2 regions of the Ruegeria sp. BC1 genome follow, and region 1 is predicted to be linked to the other one. Evidence: riboswitches for the same ligand, from Rfam matches in the RefSeq annotation. Region 1 holds a riboswitch; the other holds the start of a gene.

Region 1 (5,820 bases):
CGTCTGAGCTTCGGACGCCAGGGCCTCATCCTCTTCGACGGCAACAACCAACTGCGCCATACGCGCCGCGACGGCGGTCGAATACCCCAGGGTCGGAGCGATATCCAATACGACCTCGTCATTTGAGATATTCAGCACGTCCAGCATTTTGGCCAACGTCCGCGGCTCCAGAAGACAACGCCCGCCACCGAACTCGATCACACCTTCTGCATAGGCTGCTTCGCGCTGAGAGTCCGGCACGAAATTTTCCCGCTGCACGGTTAGCATTGCATCAATGATAGGAAATTTCGTCACATCAGAGGGCCGGACTTGCGTATCAACCATCGTACGGCGCCGGGTTGCGAAATCAGTCATTGGATCGCTCACTTTAATCCCAAGTATGCCGGGCTTGTGCCACATCCAGACGAAACCGGCAACGGCTCTGGCGATGAAAGTTGCGCCTGAATGCAAGAACTTCGGGCACCGCCGAGATACATCGAGATGCGCGGATCAGGATTTTTACAACCTACCCTCTGGACGCCTTATGCGAAAGGTGTTAAAACGCCTGCCACACCACAGCAAGTATTTGATTTTACTTGAAAAGGCGAGTTGGCGGAGTGGTGACGCAGCGGATTGCAAATCCGTGTACACCGGTTCGATTCCGGTACTCGCCTCCACTCCCCTTAACTGACAGTCGTTCTCAACTGCTCGAGTGTTGCGTCATTCAGCCCCACGTCCTTGGGGGATAACTTCGTAGCCCGGCTCTTCCGGCTCATCGTCCATCATCTCTGTCGGGAACCCGGGTGCCGTGATGTCCAAACCGGTCGCGTCTTCTAACCTTCTGATAATGTTTGGCGAAAGCTCTCGATCGCCGTAGCGGGCAATGCCGTCATCAAAGATATTGATCATCACCGGATTGATTTCCAAAGGCACTCCGGCTCGATCTGCGACCTCCTGAAACAGGCCAATATCCTTTTTGACAAGATCCATTGTGAACGAGATATCGCGAGACCCATTCAGGATGACCTGGCTTTCCGTTTCGTGCACAAAAGAGGTGCCCGACGAGATTTTGATCGCCTCATAAGTCGTGTTGAGGTCCATCCCTGCAGCTTTTGCCGTCACAAGGGCCTCGGCGCAGGTGATCAAGTTCGCTGTGGCCAGATAATTTGTCAGAACCTTCAGAACAGACGCCGATCCCAGATCACCCGTGTGCAAAACCCGCCGCCCCATGGTGGTCAGAAAGGGCAAGATCCTCTCAAAAGTATCCCGGTCACAGCCCGCAAAGATCGAAATATTACCAGTTGCCGCCCGGTGGCACCCGCCGGACACGGGGCAGTCGACGGCAGCGGCTCCACGTTCGATCACCATCGCGCCCAGGCGTTTGACTTCGGCCTCGTCGGTGGTCGACATCTCCATCCAGATTTTGCCCGGACCAACCTCGGGCAGCATTTCCTTCATCACTGCATCCGAAGCGGCAGGTGACGGAAGGCAGGTGATGACCGCATCGCAATCCCGCATCATCTGTGCCGGGTTTTCAGCGGCTTTCGCGCCTTTGGACACAAAATCAGCCACCAGTTCTGGGTTGAGATCATGGACCGTCAGGTCAATTCCGTTCCGCAAGAGCGAGCCCGACAGCTTGCCGCCCACATTTCCCAGACCGATAAATCCGACTTTCATGATTTCCTCCCGACGGATGCTTTTGGGTCGAGTATCTCTGTTGCCTGATAAAAACTAAAGTGAATAATAATGACATTTATGGTCTAAAATTTTTGGTGGTAAATGGACAGGCTTCCAAATCCTACATGGCTGCGCAGCTTTGAATGTGCGGCGCGGCATCTGAATTTCACGACGACAGCGCGCGAACTTGGCCTTACACAGACAGCGGTGTCGCTGCATATCCGGTCGCTCGAGGCAGAACTGGGGCAAAAGCTGTTCACCCGAAACGCGCGACGTCTGGAACTGACCGAACTGGGGCAATCCTATTCGCTGACAGTTCGGCGTGCTCTTGGCGATATCGCGCTATCTACAAACAGCCTGTTCGGCCCTGCCTCTCGCCAGACGTTGACAATCCGAGCGGCAATTTCAACCGCGACCTATTGGGTCGCAGCAGAACTGCCCGATTTTACTGCCCGCCACCCCGACATTCCGGTTCGGTTGGTCTCACACATCTGGAACGACAATATCGCGCCCAACGAAGTGGACGTGGAAATTCGGCTGGGATATGGCGATTGGCCGGGGGTGCGCTCTGAAAAGCTGACTGAAGAAAAGCTGGTTCCGATCTGCAGGGCAGCAGCCGACCAACCTGAACTGAATGCACTGCGCGCCGGCCCTCTGATCCATATTCTCGGGTACGAGGACAATTGGGAACGCTATTTTCAGGCCAATGCCGTTGCGCCCCCAGGCGCTCTGCACCAGCATTCAGTGGATACGTCGGTGGCTGCATTGCAACTTGTGATGGCGGGCGCGGGGTACGCGACGATATTGGAACGGTTTGCAGAAAACGCGATCCGGCAAGGCGCGCCGATAGCAATTGCGGGTCCGGCGATTCCCTTTGCGCAATCGCACTATCTGATCAGCCCTCAGAGTGGCGCTCATCCGACGGCGGCGGCAGGGTTGTTTTGCTCGTGGTTACGGGATCGGTTGGCTGCGAATGCCGCTGATTGACTTTGGCAAGTCGCTTTTCCGATTTGATAGGTTTCTACCTGCCAGTCATGCTTGACAAGCCCCCCGCCCGTGCCGCATGTCCGCTGAGTTGGTGTCCATCTACGGATGGATGAAAAGGGAATGCGTCAACGGTTTTCCGCCAAACGCAGCCGCCCCCGCGACCGTGACCGGAGAGGGTGCCCAAAGCCACTGGCCTGCCAGGCCGGGAAGGCGGGACACCTGCCAGGGCAGACGCTCTGACAACCGCAAGCCGGGAGACCTGCCAGCAGCCGAAGATGTAACCGGGCGGGGTGTTCCGGTGTCGGGTCCATGTCGCAACACGTGGCCCGCATGAAACCCCGTCCCCCGCGAAGAGGATTTGGGGGGATGAGAGACATGACCGAGACTGCACCAGTCGAGCTGCTGGTCTGCACAACGTGCCGCCGCGGGCTGCCTGTCGAGGATGACGCGCTACGGCCCGGCACATTGCTTCACAAAGCGCTTGAACAGGCGGATCTTCCCGAAGGCATCACCCTGAAGGCCGTGGAGTGTTTGTCGAATTGCGATGAGGGCTGTTCTATCGTGCTGCGTGGTGGGCCGGATCGCTGGACCTTTGTCTATGAACACCTCAACGAAACCGACCATGTTGAAACAATTGTCGAAGGTGCCTCCAAGTATCTGGCCACCGAAGATGGCCTGGTCAAATGGCGCGAACGCCCTGAACATTTCCGCAAGAACTGTGCGGCCCGCATTCCCCCGATTGGAGCCCTGAAATGAGCAACCTCGAAAAACTCCCCGTCACTGTGATCACCGGCTTTCTGGGCTCGGGCAAAACCACACTGGTCAAGCACCTGATGCAAAACCCGCAAGGCAAGCGTCTGGCCGTTGTGGTTAACGAGTTCGGCGATGTGGGTGTCGATGGTGACATCCTGAAGTCCTGCGCCATCCCGGATTGCCCAGCGGAAAACATCATGGAACTGGCCAATGGCTGCATCTGCTGCACCGTCGCCGATGATTTCATCCCGACAATCGAGGCGCTGATGGCGCTAGAACCGCGCCCCGATCACATCCTGATCGAAACCTCGGGTCTGGCTCTGCCGAAACCATTGCTGAAGGCGTTCGACTGGCCGGATATCCGCTCGAAAATCACCGTGGACGGTGTTATCGCTCTGGCCGATGCCGAGGCCGTTGCCGCCGGTCGGTATGCTCCGAATGTCGAGGCGGTGGACGCGCAGCGTTTGGCCGATGACTCGATCGACCACGAAACGCCTCTGTCCGAGGTGTTCGAGGATCAGATCTCGTGCGCTGACATCATCCTGTTGACCAAGCCCGATCTGGCTGGTCCGGAAGGCGTGGCCAAAGCCAAAGAGATTATCGCCGCCGAAGCCCCCCGCCCGCTGCCGGTGGTCGAGGTTGCCGAAGGTGCCGTTGACGTCCGTGTGGTTCTGGGTCTGGAGGCCGCCGCCGAGGATGATATGGAGGCGCGCCCCAGCCATCACGACGGCCACCACGACCACGAGCATGACGATTTCGAAAGCATCATCGTCGAATTGCCGGAACAAACTGACCCAGCCCAGCTAGTCGCCAATATTGAACGTCTGGCGAACGAGCTGAACATCCTGCGCGTCAAAGGTTATGCCGCTGTGCAGGGCAAACCCATGCGTCTGTTGGTGCAGGCTGTAGGTGCGCGTGTCCGTCACCAGTACGACCGCCCATGGGAACCGGGCGAAGAACGCCGCTCGCGTCTGGTGGTCATCGCCGAACATGACGACATCAAAGAGGCAGCAATCCGCGATATCCTCGTGGGTGTGACTGAGGCCGCCGAGTAAGCCATGCACGTCGTCTTCCGCGAAAGCCACGGGCTCGAGGAAACCGAGACCCCAACTGATCTGGGCCAGAGCCCGGCGGATTTGGTGGTGCTGTCCTTTTCGGACAGCGACCTCGGCGCTTTCGCGGCGGGTTGGCATCGCGGTGGCGGTGCCGAAGGGCGCATGCCGACGATGCGGCTAGCCAACCTGACAGCGCTGAAACATCCGCTGTCCGTCGACACCTATGTTGAACAGACCCTTGAAGGGGCGAAGGGCATACTGATCCGCCTGATCGGCGGAGTGCCTTATTGGTCCTACGGGTTGCAACAGGTTCTGGCGCTGGCGCAAGACAAGGGCATTGCTCTAGCTGTCCTGCCTGCCGATGGACGCGAGGACACACGGCTGGACGAGTTTTCCACTTTGCCCGTCTCAACCCTGCGGCGTCTGGCGCATCTCTGCGACACCGGCGGCGAAGTCGCGGCGCAGGCCGCGCTGGCGCAGATGGCGCTGGCGGCTGGGCTTTATGCCGGGCCGGTGATGGGGGCCAAGACAATCCCCGAATGCGGCGTATGGTGCCCGGATCGTGGGGTAATCCCGGTGGAATCAGCCTTCACCGGCGACGCCAAACGCATCCTCTTGACCTTTTACCGCGCCTATCTGACCTCAGCCGACACCGCCCCGGTCGCGGCGCTGATCCGCAGCCTGCGGGCGCGCGGATACGAAGCGGTCGGTTTGTTCGCGCCTTCGCTAAAAGCCCCCTCTGCCGCTGATTGGCTACGAGAACAGGTCGTGGCACTGACGCCATCTGCGATCGTCAACGCCACTTCGTTTTCGGGCAAGGGTGCAACGGGCACCTCACCGCTGGACGCCGCCAATGTGCCAGTATTTCAGGTCGCGCTGTCCACGGCACGCCGCAAGGCCTGGGCCGAGGCGGAACGGGGTTTGTCCCCCGCCGACCTTGCCATGCATGTGGTGCTGCCCGAGGTGGACGGACGGATTTCCGCAGGCATCGCCTCGTTCAAGGAACCAGGCAAGCGCGATCCGCATCTGGAATACTCCCGCTTTGCCCACCGGGCTGAACCTGAACGGATCGAGGCGATCATCGACCGGGTGACCGGCTGGCTGAACCTACACGACAAGCCCAAGGCGGATCAGGTGCCCGCACTGGTGCTGTCCACCTATCCCGGCAAAGATTGGCAGATGGCCCATGCGGTGGGTCTCGACGCGCTTGCATCGACCGAAGCAATCCTGTCCGATCTGCAAGACAAAGGCTATGACACTGCACCCGCCGAACCTCTTGCCGACACGATGCTGGACTCCCGGATATCGTGGTCGCTAGAGGATTATCTGGTCGCACTGGCAGATATTCCGATTCAGTTGCGCGCGGACC
Region 2 (5,820 bases), on a different contig from region 1:
AGTCGGTGTCAGCCACCGATCTTGTCACCTTGCTGAACCAATTGTTTTCCCAAATCGGAGACCGGATTCTGCAAGAGCGGGGGACCATCGATAAGTTTATCGGTGATGCGGTAATGGCATTTTGGAACGCGCCCCTGCCGGTCGAAGATCACCCGTGCCGCGCTGCGCAGGCGGCGTTGCTGATGCGGCAGGCACTGGTGGACTTCAATGCCTCGGACGTGATGCGGGATCGGCCACCGATCGCACTGGCGACAGGATGCGCCACCGGCCAGGCCTGTGTTGGCAACATCGGCTCCAAACGTCGGTTCAACTACACCGTGATCGGTGACGTGGTGAATGTCGCCGCGCGAATCGAACAAAGTTGCCGTCATGTCGACTATGACGTTCTTGTTTCCAACTCGGTTTTCGAAAAAATCAGACAGGATATGGCTGTGCTCGAAGCCGGATACGTGGATCTCAAGGGGCGAACCGAACCAGAACCGGTTTTTGTTTTAGTGGGGGATCAAAATGTGCTGAAGTCGCCCGCATTCCAAAATCTTGAAGCCACCCACAAGAAGTTAATTGCTGCCATCCGAGACCGTCAGCCTCATGCTCTGATCGAACAGATATGCAAGGACTGCGCGGCGCTGTCAGGGCAAATCGAGCCCGGGCTGTCGAGGTTCTTTTCCACCTTGCCCGGCAGGGCAGCAGACTTCCGGTCAGATTTCCAATCAACCCAACTGATGTTCAGCCATCAAAGCCGCAAACGCCAGTCAACGGGCTGAGCACATCTACCGCTGGGTTTTTGCCGTTCGGAACAGCAACAGGAAAACAAACACGGACCCTATGGAAGTGGTGACTATCCCGACCGGCAACTCCTGCGGGGCCAACAGCAACCGGCTGAGGATGTCCGAGCCCGTCAACAATGCCGCGCCCACAATCGCAGCGGTCGGCAACAGCTGGCTGTGCAACGGCCCGGCAATACCGCGGGCAATATGGGGTACCATCAGGCCGACAAAGCCGATCACGCCAGCCACCGAAACAAACACCGCGGTCGCAAGAGCTGCCACAAAGAACATGCTGAACCGCAACCCCTGCACCGGCACACCCAATGTCGAGGCGGTCAGGTCTCCGGTCAGCAAGGCATCAAGCCACCGGCTGCGATAAAGCGAATAAGACAGGACCAGCAGCAACCCGACACAGACCAGCGGGAAGGTTTCCCAACGGGCCAGCCCCAGTCCCCCGAGCATCCAGAAGATAACGGAATGAGCGGCGCGGTTGTCGCCTGCGAAGATCAAGTAGTTGGTGATCGCTGAAAACAGAAACGAGACCGCAAGGCCCGCAAGGATCAGTTTCTCGGGCGCACTTGTGCGCAGCCCGTGCACCAGCGCCAGAACAATCCCGGATGCGACAAGCCCCCCGCAAAACGCAGCCAAAGGCAGGGTCCAGAAGCCCAAGACATCCCCGGTTACAGTGATGACGAATACAGCCCCGGCCGCAGCGCCCGATGACAAACCAAACAGAAACGGGTCGGCCAGATCGTTGCGGGTGGTGGTTTGCAGAACGACGCCAACAATCCCTAACCCGGCACCGATCACTGCCGCGAACAAAGCACGCGGTAGGCGCAGGTCAAACACGATCCGATGCAGCGGTGACATCTCTCCGCTCGACAACCCTGTGCCCAAGGCGATCGCCCTAATCGTTTCGGACAGGGGAATGGAAGTTGTGCCGTAGATCGTCGAAATCAGCAAAAGGGCGGTCAGAACGACCGCCCCCAGCAAAAGTGTCAGGCCAAGTCGGCCCATATCAGTTAATGCCCGGATGCATGGCCTGAACCATTTTCGCGATCGCCTCGATATTTGCCGGTCCCGGCGTCAACTCCTCGTAACGCAGGCCAATCCACCGTTCATTCTTGACGGCGTCGGTCTGGGACATCACCGGGTGTTCCTGCAGGAACTTGAACGTATCTTCTGCGCCATTACCGGTCTGATAGTCGAGCAACACCAGAAATTCCGGGTTTGCAGCAGCCACGGCCTCCCACGAGGTCCGGCCCCAGCTGGTGTCCATGTCATGCGTGACATTTTCGCCCCCTGCGGCGGCGATCATGGCGTCAGGGATCGCGAATTTGCCCGCGGTGAACGGCGCATCCGCCGGACCGTCCAAAAGGAATACGCGGGGTTTGGGCAGGTGGGTTGTCTGCGCCTCAATGGCGGCCAGTTCCTCTTTCCAGCCGGTCACCAGTTCCTCGGCCTTGTCCTCGACATGCATGACTTTGCCCAGTCGCAACACGTCGTCAAACAGCAGATCCATGCTGGCTTCGGGCCGGTTCTTGTCCAGATGCACGCAGCTTTCGGTCAGGATCATGGTCTTGATGCCGAAAGGTTCCAGCGTATCCGGGGTCACGTCGCCGCCCGGTTTCATGCCGTAATACCAGCCAGCAAAGAACAGGTCGGGCTCAACCGCGACCAGATTTTCGACCGTTGGGTATTTCGGTGCAAGCTCGGGGATATCGCCACGCAGCGTGTCAAACTCGGGGCTTGTCTTGTACCAGCCAGTGATGCCCGTCAGACCGACGATCTTGTCCTGCAGACCTAGTGCAAAGGCCATGTCGGTCATGTTCATGTCATGCACAACCAGACGCTCGGGCTGGGTTTCAAACACCAGCGGCTCGCCGCAATTGTCGACTGTAACCTCATGCGCGGACGCGCTGCCTGCCATGGCTGTGACCACCGCCACGGACCAGATGTGTTTCATTTTGAAATATTCCTCTTGTTAGGATGAAACGTTAGTTTTTCGGATATCCAGCGCTGGGATCACGCGGCCTTCGTGGTGAAAGCTCAAGTAATCGACGCCAAACGTGTCGCGTACCCGTTCGGATGTCAGCACCTCGTTCACCGGGCCGAAACCGGTCAGGCGGGCGGACTTCATCAGCGCAACATGGGTTGCGAATTCGGGGATCATCACCAGATCGTGGACAATCATCACAACGGTAATGCCAAGGTCGGCGACCAGTGACAGCATTCGCCCCTTAGCATCCGGGTCCAAGTGATTTGTGGGTTCGTCCAGAAACAGCAGCGACGGATTCTGCGCCAACGCCCGGGCGATATGCGCCCGCTGACGTTCCCCGCCAGACAACACCGTCATACGCTTATTCGCCAGCCCAGAGAGTGCCGTCAGATCCAGAATTCTATCCAGTTCGCGCGAGTGCTCTTGCATGGAGCGATCCGCCCTTATCGGAATCTGCCCAAGGGCAACATAATCCCGCAGCAGCAGCCTGCCATCCGGCAGCTCCTGCTGGCTCACTACTGCAATCGTCCGGGCCCGTTCCGCTGCCGACAGGTTCCGGAGGTTGCGGCCATTGACCAGTACGTCACCCAAAACCAGATCAGCAACCCCGCAGAGTAGATTCATCAAAGTGGTCTTGCCCGCCCCATTGGGCCCGGCAATCGCCAGAATCGAACCCTCATCCAAGTTAAAGGAAGCGCCTTGCAACAGGACGTCACCGTTCAGCGCATAATATTCGAGGTCACGCGCAACAAGAAACGCAGAGGTTGTCATCCCGACTCCTCCAATTGGATACAAGGCAACCGAGAAAGGGTCTTTGAAATCAGCGCGCGCGGTCGCTCGGTGGCATTGGTCCAGCCATCCGCGCTATTTTTATACTGATGAGCAAACTCGGCCAGAGCATCCACATCACGCGAGGTTTGAATGTCGCCGAACAAATACTGCGCTTTGCCGACGGCCTGAAATCCAACCGTCGTTGGCTGCGCGCAACCTGCCATGCAATCGACATTTCGGATCGCAAACTCGTCCGGCAGCCTCTGTGCTAGCGCGCGAGTCATCCATTCGGCGCAATTGCCTCCTTTGCAGGTCGTACAGACAAGTAGGAAGTGTTCAGATTTTTTTGGCATCATGCGTACCGTTTACTTTTGGGTAAAATAGATTGCAATGTTATAACATAACTTCATTAATTTTAACTACTTTCCAGAACGCCGCGCAGCTGCGGGCGTTACAACTGAGGATGAAGTGATCAGCTAGGCCCGACATTGTCCGCTCCGCTTGAAACCAAACGCGGACCGAGGGTGTCAGTCATGTTCACACGTGTCAGACGTGCCATCATTGCCTCCTTCCAGGACGCCCCGTCCTGGGTTGGTTTAACACATGATGGCAGGTCTCCTGACTTGCGGGTCGATGCTTGGCCATCCTTCCCGGTCCCTTGGACCAGTGGTTGTGTGGCGTCGCTCACCGCTTACAGTTGCGGGGGCAGTTACGGACTTGGCGCCAGGAGGCGAACCGCACCGTATTCCCTTTTCATCCCTTGGGCACACCTTCGGGAACCATCTGAAAATCGATGTGCCCCAGATCAATCCATCCGTCAACAAGGAATTGTAGCCGTTTTGCTGATCAGCGTCGCCTTACTGTGCGGGGCCAGACCAACCCAGATCGATAAGTTTATCGATGACTTCCAGGGCATGGCGGTCCTCTCGATGGATACTCTTCAGCATCCGATCTAATGGCGCATCCGGCCATGCGCGCTGCAACTCCTCAAGCTTTGCGCGAGCTTCGCGATCCCGACCCAGGGAAGAAAGCGCAGCGGTAACGTAGGCCAACGAAGGGGCGCTCAGAGGATCACCAAGTTGCTTTGCCTCTTCGAAGCGCTCAATTGTTTTTTTGTATTCGCCTAAATGGAAATGTGCCGCCCCGGATATGTTGCGATTGGCAAATCTCTGATTGCTTGAATCCAGCAGGGAAAATCGATCAGCGGTCTTGATGGCCTCTTCAAATTCCCCCGAAAACAATGCAACCGCCCCCAGGAAATCCAGAACCGCGCCGTCACTCGGATCAAGCTTTGCAGCACGTTGGCCCAGCATCATGGCGTTCTCGTAATCACCATTAGCGAAATACGCCCAGCTTTTCGCCGACTGACTCCAGGCCTGATCCGGGGCCAACCGAACGGCTTCGTTGGCAAAGTCCATTGCGGCCGACGCATAGTCGGATTTGGCGTCCGAAACGGGTGTGATAACTGCCAATGTAGCCAGAGCCTGTGCAGCGCCAGCATATCCGCCGTAATAGTCGGAATCCATCTCGATCACGCGTTCAAACACCGACAGCACAAGCAATTGCCGAGGGCGATCAAAGATCGGGAAAATCATCACCCGCGCCTGCTGGGCCAGATTGAACGCCTGCAACGCGGCCGGAGATTTTTCGTAAATCGCCGCGCGTTGCAACAATTCCGGGGTTTCCCCGTCCGGCACCGCAGAGAGAGGCTGTAGCACTTCTGGACTTTCGGGTATCAGGGCCGTTGTCACAATCGCTCCGGTAATCGCGCCGACCGCAAATGCCCCGATTGACACCCAGACACGTCCGGAACCGACAAACGGGAACCCACTCTCGCGAGCCGGGTGGACGGCCTCAAACCGGGGACGATAGCCGCCACTGTCCAGATGCAGGCGGATGGGATCATCCTTGCCAGCGCCCTCATAGTGCAGCTCCAAAAACTGCCGCAACCGGCGGGCGTCCACGCGCACCACATTCTCGGGGTCTGTGCCTTCTGACGTATCACGGTCATAAACATCCTGCGCAATCGTCTTGCCACGAATGTCCGCGCCCCGCCCGGCCAGCTCTTCATCAACGATATAGCTCAGGAACGCGCGCAGGCGGTCAGCGCCATCTAGATGCGCATCGTTCAGCAACCGGCCAAGTGCTTCGCGTTTCTCATCGTCCGTGGTTTGGTCAATGCGCTGGTTCATATTCCTATTTTTGCAACTAATCGCGCGTGAGTCACCCCGTAACTCATCGTGTGTCACTTACGTTCGTACCCGCTAAGGCGCAGGATTGTTT

What was found. A riboswitch is a leader RNA that binds a small molecule or an ion and turns the genes downstream of it on or off. The one in region 1 is predicted to bind cobalamin.
Region 2: linked by a shared signal. The riboswitch ahead of ACR0IY_RS15330 (DUF1636 family protein) and the one ahead of ACR0IY_RS05360 (DUF1636 family protein) in region 1 are both predicted to bind cobalamin.

The regions. Positions count from the first base shown of each region.
Region 1 covers NZ_JBQFUT010000001.1:1,064,521-1,070,340, forward strand. Annotated here, with positions in the region: gene ACR0IY_RS05340 (protein-L-isoaspartate O-methyltransferase family protein) at 1-354, opposite strand, end outside; tRNA gene ACR0IY_RS05345 (tRNA-Cys) at 583-656, shown strand; gene ACR0IY_RS05350 (NAD(P)-dependent oxidoreductase) at 700-1,656, opposite strand; gene ACR0IY_RS05355 (LysR substrate-binding domain-containing protein) at 1,759-2,643, shown strand; cobalamin riboswitch at 2,714-2,924, shown strand; gene ACR0IY_RS05360 (DUF1636 family protein) at 3,019-3,399, shown strand; gene cobW (cobalamin biosynthesis protein CobW) at 3,396-4,451, shown strand; gene cobN (cobaltochelatase subunit CobN) at 4,455-5,820, shown strand, end outside.
Region 2 covers NZ_JBQFUT010000007.1:108,857-114,676, reverse strand. Annotated here, with positions in the region: gene ACR0IY_RS15350 (CHASE2 domain-containing protein) at 1-764, shown strand, start outside; gene ACR0IY_RS15345 (FecCD family ABC transporter permease) at 771-1,784, opposite strand; gene ACR0IY_RS15340 (ABC transporter substrate-binding protein) at 1,786-2,733, opposite strand; gene ACR0IY_RS15335 (ABC transporter ATP-binding protein) at 2,752-3,537, opposite strand; gene ACR0IY_RS15330 (DUF1636 family protein) at 3,534-3,821, opposite strand; cobalamin riboswitch at 4,129-4,336, opposite strand; gene ACR0IY_RS15325 (tetratricopeptide repeat protein) at 4,395-5,729, opposite strand.